Regions from separate parts of the Streptomyces spiramyceticus genome, predicted to be linked through region 2. Evidence: riboswitches for the same ligand, from Rfam matches in the RefSeq annotation. Region 2 holds a riboswitch; each other region holds the start of a gene.

What was found. A riboswitch is a leader RNA that binds a small molecule or an ion and turns the genes downstream of it on or off. The one in region 2 is predicted to bind cyclic di-AMP.
Region 1: another riboswitch for cyclic di-AMP. It lies ahead of PXH83_RS28325 (LysM peptidoglycan-binding domain-containing M23 family metallopeptidase); the one in region 2 lies ahead of PXH83_RS01005 (C40 family peptidase).
Region 3: another riboswitch for cyclic di-AMP. It lies ahead of PXH83_RS24190 (M23 family metallopeptidase); the one in region 2 lies ahead of PXH83_RS01005 (C40 family peptidase).

The regions. Positions count from the first base shown of each region.
Region 1 covers NZ_JARBAX010000002.1:1,060,937-1,065,554, reverse strand. The annotation lists gene PXH83_RS28340 (STM4012 family radical SAM protein) at 1-73, shown strand, start outside; gene PXH83_RS28335 (STM4011 family radical SAM protein) at 81-971, shown strand; gene PXH83_RS28330 (SGNH/GDSL hydrolase family protein) at 924-1,715, opposite strand; gene PXH83_RS28325 (LysM peptidoglycan-binding domain-containing M23 family metallopeptidase) at 1,908-2,807, opposite strand; cyclic di-AMP (ydaO/yuaA leader) riboswitch at 2,810-2,980, opposite strand; gene PXH83_RS28320 (alpha-galactosidase) at 3,301-4,618, opposite strand, start outside.
Region 2 covers NZ_JARBAX010000001.1:263,425-268,042, reverse strand. The annotation lists gene bioB (biotin synthase BioB) at 1-27, opposite strand, end outside; gene PXH83_RS01020 (8-amino-7-oxononanoate synthase) at 171-1,382, shown strand; gene PXH83_RS01015 (ATP-binding protein) at 1,667-2,098, shown strand; gene PXH83_RS01010 (VOC family protein) at 2,217-2,609, opposite strand; gene PXH83_RS01005 (C40 family peptidase) at 2,655-3,128, opposite strand; cyclic di-AMP (ydaO/yuaA leader) riboswitch at 3,132-3,293, opposite strand; gene PXH83_RS01000 (hypothetical protein) at 3,627-3,935, opposite strand; gene PXH83_RS00995 (ATP-dependent Clp protease proteolytic subunit) at 3,943-4,587, opposite strand.
Region 3 covers NZ_JARBAX010000002.1:104,416-109,033, forward strand. The annotation lists gene PXH83_RS24180 (M16 family metallopeptidase) at 1-756, shown strand, start outside; gene PXH83_RS24185 (M16 family metallopeptidase) at 777-2,159, shown strand; cyclic di-AMP (ydaO/yuaA leader) riboswitch at 2,389-2,558, shown strand; gene PXH83_RS24190 (M23 family metallopeptidase) at 2,571-3,392, shown strand; gene PXH83_RS24195 (GntR family transcriptional regulator) at 3,589-4,278, shown strand; gene PXH83_RS24200 (HPr family phosphocarrier protein) at 4,433-4,618, opposite strand, start outside.

The sequences.
Region 1 (4,618 bases), on a different contig from region 2:
TTCCGACGCGCTCGGCCCCGAGCTCTTCTCCCACTCCGTACGGGCCGCCATGGCCGCGTACGAACTGAAATGAGCCCGCCATGGACCTGACAATTCTCTACCGCGGCCCGCTCGCCTCCTGCGACTACGACTGTCCGTACTGCCCCTTCGCCAAGCGCCGCGACAGCCCAGGGCAGTTGCGCGCCGACCGCGCCGCGCTGGAGCGTTTCACCGCCTGGGCCGCCGCGCAGACCGGCGACCGCCTCTCAGTGCTCTTCACCCCCTGGGGCGAGGGCCTGGTCCGCTCCTGGTACCGCCAGGCGCTCACCGAGCTGTCCCGGCTGCCGCACATCGCGCGCGTCGCCATCCAGACGAACCTCAGCTGCCGCACCGACTGGCTCGCACAGGCCGACCTCGACACGCTCGCGCTGTGGTGCACCTACCATCCGGGCCAGACCCCGTACGACCGCTTCCTCGCCAAGTGCCGCGAGCTGACGGCGATGGGCGCGCGCTTCAGCGTCGGTGTCGTCGGCTTCCCCGAGCACCTCGACGAGGCGCGACGGCTGCGCGCCGCCCTCCCCGACGAGGTGTATCTCTGGGTCAACGCGGCCGAGGGCCGCACCTATACGGACGAGGAAGCCGGCCGCTGGACCGCCCTGGACCCCCTCTTCCCGTACAGCCGCCACCCGCACCGCTCGGCCGGACTGCCCTGCCGTACGGGCGAGTCGGTGATCTCGGTGGACGGCGACGGCACGGTGCGCCGCTGCCACTTCGTCCGCTCAGAGCTCGGCAATCTCTACGACGGCTCGTACCGGCAGGCGCTGGGCCCGCGCGCATGCCCCCTCGCCGTCTGCGACTGTCACATCGGCTATGTCCACCTGGAGACGCTGCCGTTGTACGACGCCTTCGCGGGCGGCGTCCTCGAACGCATACCCGTCGGGCATTCAGAGCGGCAGCAGGTCGGGCCTCTTCGCCTCGACGTGATCGCCTGACGACTCGCCGCGCAGCCGCCGCCCGATCCACGGCACCAGGTGCTCGCGCGCCCACTGGATGTTGTCCTTGCGCGCCTCCAGCGTGCCGCGCGGTGCCTGCGGCGGCCATGCCTGGTCCGGGTCGGCCGGCACGTCGAGCCCGAGCACCTGTGCCGCGCGCAGCGCGACGCGTGTGTGCCCCTCGGGCGAGAGGTGCAGCCGGTCCCCGTCCCAAGCGCGCCTGTCCTGAACGGACTTGAGCGACCACAGGTCGAGCACCGGGCAGTCGTAGCGGTCGGCGACGGCCCGTACGTGCGCCGTGTACGTCGCGATCTTGCCCCGCAGATGGCGCAGGACGGGCACGCCCCGCGTGTCGAAGCCGGTGGTCACCATGACGGTGCCCACGGCGTTGGTGAGGTCGGCCACGGCCCGCTCGAAGCGCTCGGCGACGTCGTCGGGGTCGCTGCCGGGCCGGAGGATGTCGTTGCCTCCCGCGCAGAAACTCACCAGATCGGGGGCCAGTTCCCGGGCGCGCGGGACCTGTTCCTCCACGATCTGGTCGAGGAGGCGGCCGCGCACGGCGAGGTTGGCATAGCGGAACGTGTGCTCGGGGACGCGGTCGTCGAGGAGTACGGCCAGCCTGTCGGCCCAGCCGATGAACGCACCGTCGGGTCCGGGGTCGCCGACTCCTTCGGTGAAGCTGTCGCCGATCGCCGCGTACGACCCGATGGTGCCTGCACTGAATGATCTCGAATCGTCTGCCACGTCGATACATCCTTCACTGGCGCAAGTGACCTACGCCACCGTAGGGAGGGGTTGACGCGGCGTGAGATAAGACACCGGTCAAGATTCGCCCAATCCGGAATACGCCGAAAACGCACGTACGCCCCTTTCCTTCCGCCAATTGCGGCGGAGGGAAAGGGGCGTACGGAGAGGATTCCGCAGTGGCGGGGTGCGTCAGATGGAGACGCCGTTGCCGCGCAGGTAGGCCAGCGGGTCGACGTCCGAGCCGTAGCCCGGGCCGGTCCGGATCTCGAAGTGCAGGTGCGGGCCGGTGGAGTTGCCCGTGCTGCCGGAGAGACCGATCTGGATGCCGCCGCCGACGCGCTGGCCGGACGAGACGGCCAGCGAGGACAGGTGGGCGTACTGCGAGTACCGGCCGTCGTCGTGCTTGATGACGACCTCGTTGCCGTACGCACCGCCCCATCCGGCGGAGACGACGGTGCCGGAGCTGACGGCCTTGACCGGCGTGCCGCTCGACGCGGCGAAGTCGACGCCCGTGTGGTAGCCGCTGGACCAGCTGCCACCGGCGGCGCGGTACGGCGTGGTGACGCCCGCGGGGACCGGGGCGGAGAAGCCGGAGCCGGTGACGGTGCTGGTCTCGGGCTTGGCCGCCGCCTTGGCCTGCGGCTTGGCCTCGGGCTTGACCTCGGCCTTGGCCTGGGGGGCGGCGGGGGCCTCGGCCGGCGCCTTGGCGCCGATGGTGAGCTTCATGCCCGGAAGGATGAACGAGGGGTTGCCGCCGACGACCTCACGGTTGTCGGCGTACAGCTTCTGCCAGCCGCCGCGCACGTTCTCCCGGTCGGCGATCTTCGACAGATAGTCGCCGGAGACGACGGAGTAGGTCTTCGTGCCGGTCTTCTTCGCAGCTGCCTGCGCGGCCTTCTTGGTGACCTTCTCCGCAGCCTTCTGCGTCACGGGCGAGGAGGCGGCGGCCGGGGCGGCCTTCTCCGCGGCATTCGCGCCGGTGGCGGCAATGAGCGGGAGTGCGAGTGCGGCTCCGCCCGTGCCCGCGGCGACAAAACCGCGAGTGATCGAGTTCGACCTCGGGCGGCGGTGCTTACCCTTTGCAGGCATGGCGAATTCCTCTCCGTCGCCTACGAGGTGAGCTGTCGGGTTCGGGCTGGAGATGCCCGGCCGCGCTCTCGCGCGACTTCACCCCGAGCCGGTCCGGACCGGCGTGCAGATCCGGATGAACGGCGTACTTACCTGGGTCCCCCGCTCCTGCCACGCTTGAGTGAGTGAGTGAGTGCGGTTGCCGGGCGGTGGCAGGATTAGGCGGTCCACCCGGATTGACGGTGACCGTAAGCCGACAGGACGCCCGCGGACAAGCCACTCCATTCACTCAGGCATTGCCCTGCGGGAATTCACCATGAAATTCCCGTCACACTCTGTGGATTACGGATCTCGGACCCCCGCCCAGGACCAGGCATTTCCGTTCGGCGCCTCGCCACGCACCGTCACAAATATGATCCTGCTCACCAGCGGACCCGCCATTCCCTTTACCAGCAAGGGGAGTTATGCCTAATTGCCCGAATTAGTTCGAACTGCAGAACAACATCCCGAACTGCTACGTATCTCCCGATTCGCGCACCCGCCGCAACCGAAAGACCGCAGCATCCAGATCACCGCGCAGCGCCGTGCGCAGACCCCGGTGGAGCAGTACGGCCCCGCGGTGCACGGCCGACGTGTCCAGGCATGCGTATGCCGCCGCCGGGTCGAGCCCGCGCAGCCGCAGCGGCGGCTGCTGCTCGCCGTAATGCTGGGCCTGGAGCCAGGCGAAGACGACGATGTCGTCCCCGTGCGTGTACTGGACGGCGCTCAGGCCGCCGTCCGGCGGACGGAGCCGGTGCATCTCGCCGTGCTGCACGACCGGCCTGATCTCCTTGTAGAGATCCACCCACTCGCGCGCCTCGGCGATCTCGCACTCACCCCACTCGGTCAGATCGCCGCCGATGCCGAGCACGCCCGCCATCGCGCTCACGAAGCGGAAGCGCAGCGAGCTGACCCGCCCATTGAGCTGGGTGTTCGGGCTGTCGGTGACCCATGCGGCCATCGCGCGCGCCGGGTGCAGCTGGCTGAAGCCGTGCTGGATGGCGAGCCGGTCCAGCGGGTCGGTGTTGTCGGAGGTCCACACCTGGTCGGTACGGGAGAGAATCCCGAGGTCGATCCGCCCGCCGCCGCCCGAGCAGGACTCGAAGGCGATGGTGGGGTGCGCGGCCCGCAGCCGGTCGAGCAGCCCGTACAGGGCGTGCACGTGCGCGGTCCACAGCTTCTGCGGATACGGTTCGCCCGGCCAGCCCGCGTCGGTGAAACAGCGGTTGAAGTCCCACTTCACATAGTCGACCGGCGCGGCCGACAGGAGACCGTCGAGCTGGTCCCAGAGGTACGCCTGGACGTCGTCACGGGCGAGATTGAGAACGAGCTGGTTACGGAACTCCGTGCGGGTGCGCCCCGGGTGGTGCTGCACCCAGTCGGGGTGCGCCCGGTACAGATCGCTGTCGGCATTGACCATCTCGGGCTCGACCCAGATCCCGAACTGCATACCGAGACCGTGCACTTCGTCGGCCAGCGGCCCCAGCCCGCCGGGGAATCGGTCGCGGTTCGGCGTCCAGTCGCCGAGCCCGGCCCGGTCGCTGACCCGCGCGCCGAACCACGCGTCGTCCACCACGAACAGCTCGACGCCGATGTCCGCGGCCCGTCGCGCGAGGGTGCGCTGCTGCTGCTCGGAGATGTCGAAGCCCGTCGCTTCCCAGGAGTTGTAGAGGACGGGCCGCAGCCGGTCCGCGTCCGGGACGACGTGCGCGAGCTGCCACGCGTGCCAGGCCCGGCTCGCCCCGCCGAACCCGCCCTCGCTCCACAGCCCGGCGAAGACGGGTGTGGTGTAC
Region 2 (4,618 bases):
GTCCACCAGCGTGTTCAGCAGGTCCATGGCGCCGATCCTGGCCTACCGCACCACCTGTGGCCAAGGAGGAAATGCACAAGAGCGGCCCATCGAGGTGTGGGTATTGCCACATCATGACCTCGGACGAGCCCGGCTAGTGTCTGTGGGCTGCCTACAAAAGGGACTCATCCATGCCCCAGGGACCGGGACCGTTCGACTGGATCGACGAGCAGGCACGGCTGCGCGACAGGGCCGGGCTCGTCAGGACGCTGCGTCCGCGCCCCGCCGAGTCCGCCGTCCTCGACCTGGCGAGCAACGACTACCTCGGCCTCACCCGCCGCCCCGAGGTCACCTCCGCCGCGGCCGAGGCGGCCCGCCGCTGGGGCGCGGGCGCCACCGGTTCGCGGCTCGTCACCGGCAGCACCGACCTGCACGCCGAACTGGAGCGGGAGCTGGCCGATTTCTGCGGCTTCGAGGCCGCACTCGTCCTCTCCTCCGGTTACGCCGCCAACCTCGCCGCCCTCACCGCGCTCAGCGGCCACGGCTCCCTGATCGTCTCCGACGCCCTCAACCACGCCTCGATCGTCGACGGCTGCCGGCTCTCGCGCGCCGACACAGCGGTCGTGCCGCACGCCGACCCCGACGCCGTACGCAAGACGCTCGACGCGCACGACGGGCGGGCGATCGCCGTCACCGACTCGGTCTTCTCGGTCGACGGCGACGCGGCGCCGCTGCCGGAGCTGGCGGAGGCCTGCCGCGCCCACGGTGCGGCCCTCGTCGTCGACGACGCCCACGGGCTCGGGGTCCTCGGCGACGGCGGCAGGGGCGCGCTGGACGCGGCGGGCCTGGCCGGTGCGGACGGTGTCGTCGCCACGCTGACCCTGTCCAAGTCCCTGGGCAGCCAGGGCGGAGCGGTCCTCGGCCCGGCCCGGGTCATCGACCACCTCGTCAACACAGCACGTACGTTCATCTTCGACACGGGTCTGGCACCGGCCGCAGCCGGCGCGGCGCTGGCGAGCGCACGGCTGCTGCGCCGTGAGCCGGGGCTTGCCGCCCGCGCTCGTACCGTCGCGGTCTCGTTGCACCGGGGACTGACCGACGCCGGTCTGTCCGCCGTACGCCCGGACGCCGCCGTGGTGTCGGTCCTGGCGCCCTCACCGGAGGCGGCGGTGCGGTGGGCCGCCGACTGCCGCGAGGCGGGCCTGGCCGTGGGCTGCTTCCGGCCCCCGTCGGTGCCGGACGGGATCTCCCGCCTCAGGCTCACCGCCAGGGCCGACCTCACGGACCAGCAGATCGAGGAGGCGGTGGCCACCGTCCTGCGGACCGCGCCCGTGGTCGGGAACAATCACATTCGGATCAGCAATGTTCGAAAGGGAGAAGATAATGGTGGTGGCGCGCGGTGAAATGCAGGATCTGTAAACGGACATGAGACATTTTCGCCACCGCGAGTAACTGCCTCACCTGCTGTTTCATGACTTGATATGCGCCCCACCAATGCGCCGCCCAAATACGTTCTTGCGTAGCAGAGTTCACCGCTTCGAGCGACAGATATCTGCATATCTTGGGGTCTCGCCCACTATGACGGCACCATGAGTGGCACTCTGGCGCGGAGCAATCCGAGGCCGCCCTCGAAGTTAATCCGCTACGAGTCGGAGTCCGGCCCCGGTGGGAAAGGGACAGCGTCGCCATGGCAGACCACCAGGAAGTATCCGTCACTCTGCCGAGCGAGCCGGCCTCGGTCTCAGCGGCACGGAGATACGTCGCCGAGATTCTCGGCGAGTGGGGGATGCCCCCCGACTCCGATGCCGCCGATACCGTTCGGCTTATCGTTTCGGAGCTGGCAACAAATGCCGTCCAGCACACTTTCGGCCAGTCGCCCACCTTCACCGTGGACGTACAGCTGGACCGGGACGAGAGGTTGCGCATCGGCGTCACAGACAGCCACCCCCGGTGGCCGAAACGGTTGCCCGCCGCCGTTCAGCAGGACAACGGGCGCGGCATAGTGATTATCCGCTGTCTCACCCTGGAGTGCGGCGGCCGGCTGAGCGTCCAGCCCACGCAGGAGGGTGGCAAGACCGTGTGGATCGCGCTCCCCTGGAACGTCCCCGTCAAGCAGTGACGGTCAAGCCGTAATGGTCAAGCAGTAACGGTCCGCCAGTGATGACCCACGCCAGGCGTACCCCGGCGGCGTGCACACCACCGCCGGGGTCGCCCCAGGTCATGCTGCCAGGGCCTCCTCAGACGAGGCCGCGCTCCATCGCGCTGCGCTCGACACAGAATTCATTGCCCTCGGGGTCGGCCATGACGACCCAGCCGAGGCCCTCCGCATTGCGCTGATCGCTGATGATCTTCGCGCCGAGCTCCGCGAGCCGCTCCACCTCGGCATCCCGCGTGCCGTTCGGCGGCTGGATGTCGAGGTGTATGCGGTTCTTGACGCTCTTGCTCTCGGGGACACGGATGAACAGCAGTCCGGGGACGCCGGGCTGATCCGATTCGATCAGCACTTCGTCGTCGCCCGGAGCGTCCTCCTTGCTCACCTTGTAACCGGTGAGCGCGGACCAGAACTCGGCGATGGCGTACGGGTCGTGGGCGTCGAAGGTGATGTGACATACCGGATTCATGAAGGTCATGGTGGTCAACTTACCTTCACCGCCAGGCAGTTCACATGATTTAGATCAGCGCACCCGGCCGTACCACACGGAATTGGACCAGATCCTCTCCAGCTTCACGTGGGAGCCGGTCTTCGGGGAGTGCCAGATCTTGCCGTTGCCCGCATAGATGCCCACGTGGTAGACGCTGCGACCGTAATGGAAGAAGACGAGGTCGCCGGGCTGCCTGCCGGAGGCGGAGATGTGCCGCGTCCTGTTGTACTGGGACTGCGCAGTGCGTGGCAGGCTCTTGCCGGCCTTCTTGAACGAATAGAGCGTCAGCCCCGAGCAGTCGAACCGGTTCGGGCCCGTTGCCCCGCGCATGTACGGGGCACCCTTCTTCGATGCGGCAATCTTGAGCGCCTTCGTCGAATGCGACGCGGCATGTGCCTCGGTGGCGGCCCCCGGCACCAGCATGGTGCCGCCGAGGGCGACGAGCGTGAGAGCCGAGGCGGCCCCGGCCCGGGAGAGCCGGTGCGGAACATACGTGTGCGCGGTCATGCGCAACCCTTCGTCAGCCGCCTGTGAAGGATGGCCTGTCGGGTTCGGACAGGCGAAGATGCCCGGCCGCTTTCGCGGCTTCACCCCAAGGGACGACCGTGTCCGGTCACCCCGTCCTACCTGGGTCCTCCACTCCTGCCGATGCACTCCTGTCGACCAGTCATCCGGAGCGGCGGCAGGACTCAGCGTCCGCCCGGACCGCCCCGCCGAGGTGGCGGGGGCTTGTCGTCCCAGGGATCTTGACTCATGAATACCCGGATTTCCGAGCAGAAACGGGCGTATGTGAGGCTCCTCACGACTGACCCGTTCGGGTGGACAGGGGTGTTTTTGACGATCGTTGTCGATGCCTGGCGACCCTCGTACCAGGGACGGAATGCCCCATTCCGCCATCTGTGTAGGCGCGATGCGCAAGTCGGATAGTACGACTGCGCAGTCGGTAGATACGCCGTTCGAGGTGTCGCGTGTCGTACTGGGCAGGGCCAGTCGGCTGAACCCCCGTCAACTCGTGGCGCGGGGCGGCACGGTGACCCGGCTCGCCCGCCGCTCACCGTCGAGCACCCGCAGTGCCCGGGCGAGGGTGGCGGCATGGAGGCGGGTCTCGCCCCGCTCGTGCATCACGGTGAGCGCGTCCCGCAGTCCCGCGGCCTTGCCGACGAGCGCCTGTGCGGCGCGCAGAGCGCCGTAAGTGTCGGCCCCGTGCGCCGGATTGATCCGGCCCACCAGATCGACGACTTCCAGATAGCGGTCGATGAACTCGCACTCGGCGCGCGTCAGGGCCGGCAGCGGCGGCAGTTCGGGCAGCAGCATGCGGGGATCACCTCGGGGCGGAGAAGGCGGAAGTGTCCTTGCGGCTCTGCACGATGTGGTCCACCAGGCCGTACGCCCGGGCCGCATCCGCGTCGAAGACCTTGTCGCGCTCGATGTCGGCGTCGACACGCTCCCCGCTCTGCCCGGTGTGGCGCGCGAGCAGCTCGGCGAGCAGCTCCCTCATGCGCATCAGCTCGCGCGCCTCGATCTCCAGATCGGACGGCTGCCCATGCACGGGCTCGTCGATGGACGGCTGGCTGAGGAGCACCCGCGCTCCCGGCAGCGCGAGGCGCTTGCCCGGTGAGCCGGCCGCGAGCAGCACGGCAGCCGAGGACGCGGCCTGGCCCAGGCAGATGGTCTCGACGTCGCAGGTGACGAACTGGATCGTGTCGTAGATCGCCGACATGGCGGTGAACGAGCCGCCGGGGGAGTTGATGTAGAGCGAGATGTCCCGGTCGGGGGCGGCATGTTCGAGGTGCATGAACTGCGCCATCACATCATTGGCGGCGGTGTCGTCGAGTGCCGTACCCAGGAACACGATCCGCTCTTCCAGTAGCTTGGAGTACGGGTCGAGGGTGCGGGTTCCGGTGCTGGTGCGTTCGGTGAATTCGGGCAGGACGTAGCGGGCGCTGTGGGTGGAAGGCCGGTTCATGGCAGTGCTTCTCCCTCATTGGTCCTCAGGC
Region 3 (4,618 bases), on a different contig from region 2:
ATCGACCCGGAGCAGACGCTCGCCTGGATCGAGAAGTACTTCGGCTCCATCCCGTCCCACGACGGAAAGCAGCCGCCGCGCGACGGCACCCTGCCCGACATCATCGGCGAAGAGCTGCGTGAGGAGATCCACGAGGAGGTCCCGGCCCGCGCGCTGATGGCCGCCTACCGGCTGCCCCACGACGGCACCCGCGAGGCCGACGCCGCGGACCTGGCGCTCACCATCCTCGGCGGCGGCGAGTCCTCCCGGCTGCACAACCGCCTCGTGCGCCGCGACCAGACGGCCGTCGCGGCCGGCTTCGGACTGCTGCGCCTGACCGGCGCACCCTCGCTCGGCTGGCTGGACGTCAAGACGTCGGCCGGTGTCGAGGTGCCCGACATCGAGCGTGCCGTCGACGAAGAGCTGGCCAAGTTCGCCGCCGAGGGCCCCACGCCCGAGGAGATGGAGCGCGCGCAGGCCCAGTTGGAGCGCGAGTGGCTGGACCGGCTCGGTACGGTCGCGGGCCGCGCCGACGAACTGTGCCGGTACGCCGTCCTGTTCGGCGACCCGCAGCTCGCCCTGACCGCGGTCCAGCGCGTCCTCGACATCACGGCGGACGAGGTCAAGGCCGCGGCGAAGGCCCGGCTGCGCCCGGACAACAGGGCGGTGCTGGTGTACGAGCCCACACATGCCGACGACACCGCCGACACCGCCGGCACGGCCGACGCCGATGCCGCCGCCGACGAGACCGACGCGCAGGAAGGGGCGGACAAGTGACCGACACCGCAGCCGTGAGCATGACGTTCCACCCGCAGCCGAAGGCGGGCACCGCCCAGCCGTGGGCCTTCCCCGCCCCCGAGCGCGGCGCCCTGCCCAACGGTCTGACCGTGCTGCGCTGCCACCGCCCCGGCCAGCAGGTCGTGGCCGTGGAGATCTTCCTCGCCGCCCCGCTGGAGGCGGAGCCCGAGGGCCTCGACGGCGTCGCCACGATCATGGCGCGGGCGTTCTCCGAGGGCACCGACAAGCACTCCGCCGAGGAGTTCGCCGCCGAGCTGGAGCGCTGCGGCGCCACGCTCGACGCGTACGCCGATCACCCCGGCGTACGGGTCTCCCTGGAGGTCCCGGTCTCCCGGCTGCCCAAGGCGCTCGGCCTGCTCGCCGACGCGCTGCGCGCGCCCGCCTTCGCGGACAGCGAGATCGACCGGCTGGTGCGCAACCGGCTCGACGAGATCCCGCACGAGACGGCCAACCCGTCCCGTCGGGCCGCCAAGCAGCTCTCCAAGGAGCTCTTCCCCGCCGGTTCGCGCATGTCGCGGCCGCGCCAGGGCTCGGAGGAGACGGTGGAGCGTATCGACTCCGCCGCAGTGAGGGGCTTCTACGAGGCGCACGTGCGTCCCGCGACCGCCACCGCCGTGGTCGTCGGCGACCTCGAAGGCACGGATCTCGATGCCGTGCTGGCCGACACCCTGGGCGCCTGGACGGGCAACACCGCCGAGCCCCGCCCCGTCCCGGTGGTGACGGCGGACGACACGGGCCGCGTGGTCATCGTCGACCGCCCCGGCGCGGTCCAGACGCAGCTGCTCATCGGCCGCACCGGCCCGGACAGGCACGACCGTGTCTGGCCGGCCCAGGTCCTCGGTACGTACTGCCTGGGCGGCACGCTCACCTCCCGCCTGGACCGTGTCCTGCGCGAGGAGAAGGGCTACACGTACGGCGTGCGCGCCTATGGCCAGGTGTTGCGCTCCGCCGCTCCCTCCGGTCCGGAAGGGGCCCCGGGCGCCGCGATGCTCGCGATCAGCGGCTCCGTGGACACCGAGTCCACGGGTCCGGCGCTGGAGGACCTCTGGAAGGTGCTGCGCACCCTCGCAGAGGAAGGCCTGACCGACGCCGAGCGCGACGTCGCCGTACAGAACCTGGTGGGCGTCGCCCCGCTGAAGTACGAGACGGCCGCGGCCGTCGCCGGCACGCTCGCCGACCAGGTCGAGCAGCAGCTGCCGGACGACTTCCAGGCCCAGCTGTACGCGCGCCTCGTCGAGACCGGCACGGTGGAGGCCACCGCAGCGGCCGTCAGCGCCTTCCCTGCCGACCGTCTGGTCACGATCCTCGTCGGGGACGCGTCCCAGATCGAGGAGCCGGTCAGGGCGCTCGGCATCGGCGAGGTGAAGGTGGTGGCCGGCTGATAAGCCGCGCACCAAATGCCCCTGTAATGGGGCATAGGGGGACGGAATAGAGGGACCCCGGTGACCGACAGGCCGCCGGGGTCCTTCCTGTATGTCCCTTTTGTTGTGGAGGTTGCCTGTCTGGCCTGTGGGGTGCGTTACAAAACCTCGTGTCTGTTTGGTGATTGACAGATGTCCCGTTTAGCGTCTGTCCGGCTGTTCGTCAGCAATGCGCCGCATCCGCGGCGCCGGACAGTCATCGCCGAGTCCCCGTCAGGCGCGAGCCTGGGGAGCCGGGGACCCATTCAGTCCCTGGGGTGAATCGGACGGCCTCTGTGCGCGTACGTACGGAGGGGTCCGTAGGAGACCTTCCTGCTCCGAACCCGTCAGCTAACCCGGTAGGCGAGAAGGAAGGAAAGGATCAGCCACTCCATGGCGTTCACCCGTGCCACCGGGAAGCACCGTCGTCCGAGCCGTCTGACGCGCAAGAGCGCGAACATGGCGGGTGTTGCCGCCCTCGCGACGACCGGCGTCATCGGAGGCCTGGCCTCTCCCGCCCTCGCCGCCCACGACGACACCAGCGCCGAAGCGGCGCGCTCCGTCGCGGACACCGGCCTGACCCAGGCCCTCGTCATCGGCGACTCCCTCGCCGACCAGATCGCGGCCCAGGCCGAGTCCCAGCGACAGGCCGCCGTCAAGGCGGAGGCCGCCCGCAAGGCCGAGGCCGAGCGGAAGGCCGAGGCCGAGCGCAAGGCCAGGGCCGCCGCTGCGGCGAAGGTCAAGAGGGAGCGGGAGGAGCGCGCGGCCAGGGAGCGTGCCGCCCGCGCCGCCGAGCGCAAGCGCCTCAACAGCTACACCCTTCCCATCGCCGGTTCCGTGGTGACCACCGGCTACAACGCCGGCGGCTCGCTCTGGTCCTCCGGCAGCCACTCCGGTGTCGACTTCCGTGCACCGTCCGGCAGTTCCGTCGTGTCCGTCGGCCGCGGCACCGTCGTCGAGGCCGGCTGGGGCGGCGCGTACGGCAACAACATCGTCATCAGGATGAACGACGGCACGTACACGCAGTACGGCCACCTGTCGTCCATCCGCGTCTCCGTCGGCCAGGCCGTCACCACCGGCCAGCAGATAGGCCTCTCGGGTTCGACCGGCAACTCGACCGGCCCGCACCTGCACTTCGAGGCCCGTACGACGCCCGACTACGGCTCCGACATGGACCCGACCGCGTACCTGCGCGCGCACGGCGTCAGTATCTGACCCCGACTCCGACGACGCGGTCCGACGCACCTCCGCTTTCCCCGAAGGCCCCGGCTTCCCCGCCGGGGCCTTCGGCTTGGCCAAAAGATATCCATGGATTCCGGCCTCCCTTCGGAAATTCCCCGCCTCTGCAATAGAGTCGCTGAACAAGCGTCAATCGACCGCGTTTCGCGGGGATTAAGGCGGAGGTCAGGTCATGCGCATTCCCGCGCAATCGGTATGCACGGCGATCCGTGACGACATCGTCTCCGGTGTCTTCCAGCGCGGCAGCCGGCTCACCGAAGAGCTGCTTGCGCGTCGTTACGGTGTCTCGCGCGTCCCGGTGCGCGAAGCCCTGCGCACCCTGGAATCCGAGGGGTTCGTCACCACCCGCCGGCACGCCGGCGCCTGCGTCGCCGAGCCGACCGAGCAGGAGGCCGCCGACCTCCTGGAGGTCAGGACGCTGCTGGAGCCGCTGAGCGCGGCCCGCGCCGCCCAGCGGCGCACCGAGGCGCACCTCAAGGTGCTGCGTGGGCTGGTCAGGCTGGGGCAGGAGCGGGCCCGCCGGGGCGAGGGCGAGGACCTGCGCTCACTCGGCGGCTGGTTCCACGAGACGCTCGCCCAGGCCTCCGGCAGCCCCGGCCTGACGGCGCTGCTCACCCAGCTCAGGCACAAGATCGCCTGGATGTACGCCGTCGAGCAGCACGCACGCCCCGTCGAGTCGTGGGCCGAACACGGCGCGATCGTCGACGCCGTGGCGCGCGGTGACGCGGAGCGTGCCAGGTCGCTCATGGCGCTGCACGCCGAACGGGCGGTCGCGGTGCACCGGTTGCGGCAGCCGGACCGGGACCGGGAGCGTGTGAGGACTTCGCAACATGCCGTAAACACGGCGAGTGGGCGTCATTAACAGGTGCGCCGTATACAAAGAGGGTGAATTGGCGGGGGGCCAATTCGCGCTGCCCGCATTCTTCGGCGTATCGCGCCGCGCAAAAAGAAGGAGCCGCATCCCCCGAGGAATTCGGGGGATGCGGCTCCTTCTCAAGAATTCGCCCGTCCAGGGTTCAGACGGTCTCGGGAAGCTCGTCCAGGCCCTCGGAGACCAGCTTCGCCAGGCGGTCGAGGGCGGCGTCGGAGCCGTCGGCCTCGGAGGCGAGCACGATCTCTTCGCCACCCGCCGCACCCAGGCCGAGCACCGCGAGCATGGAGGCGGCGTTGACCGGGTTGCCTTCGGCCTTGGCGATCGTCAC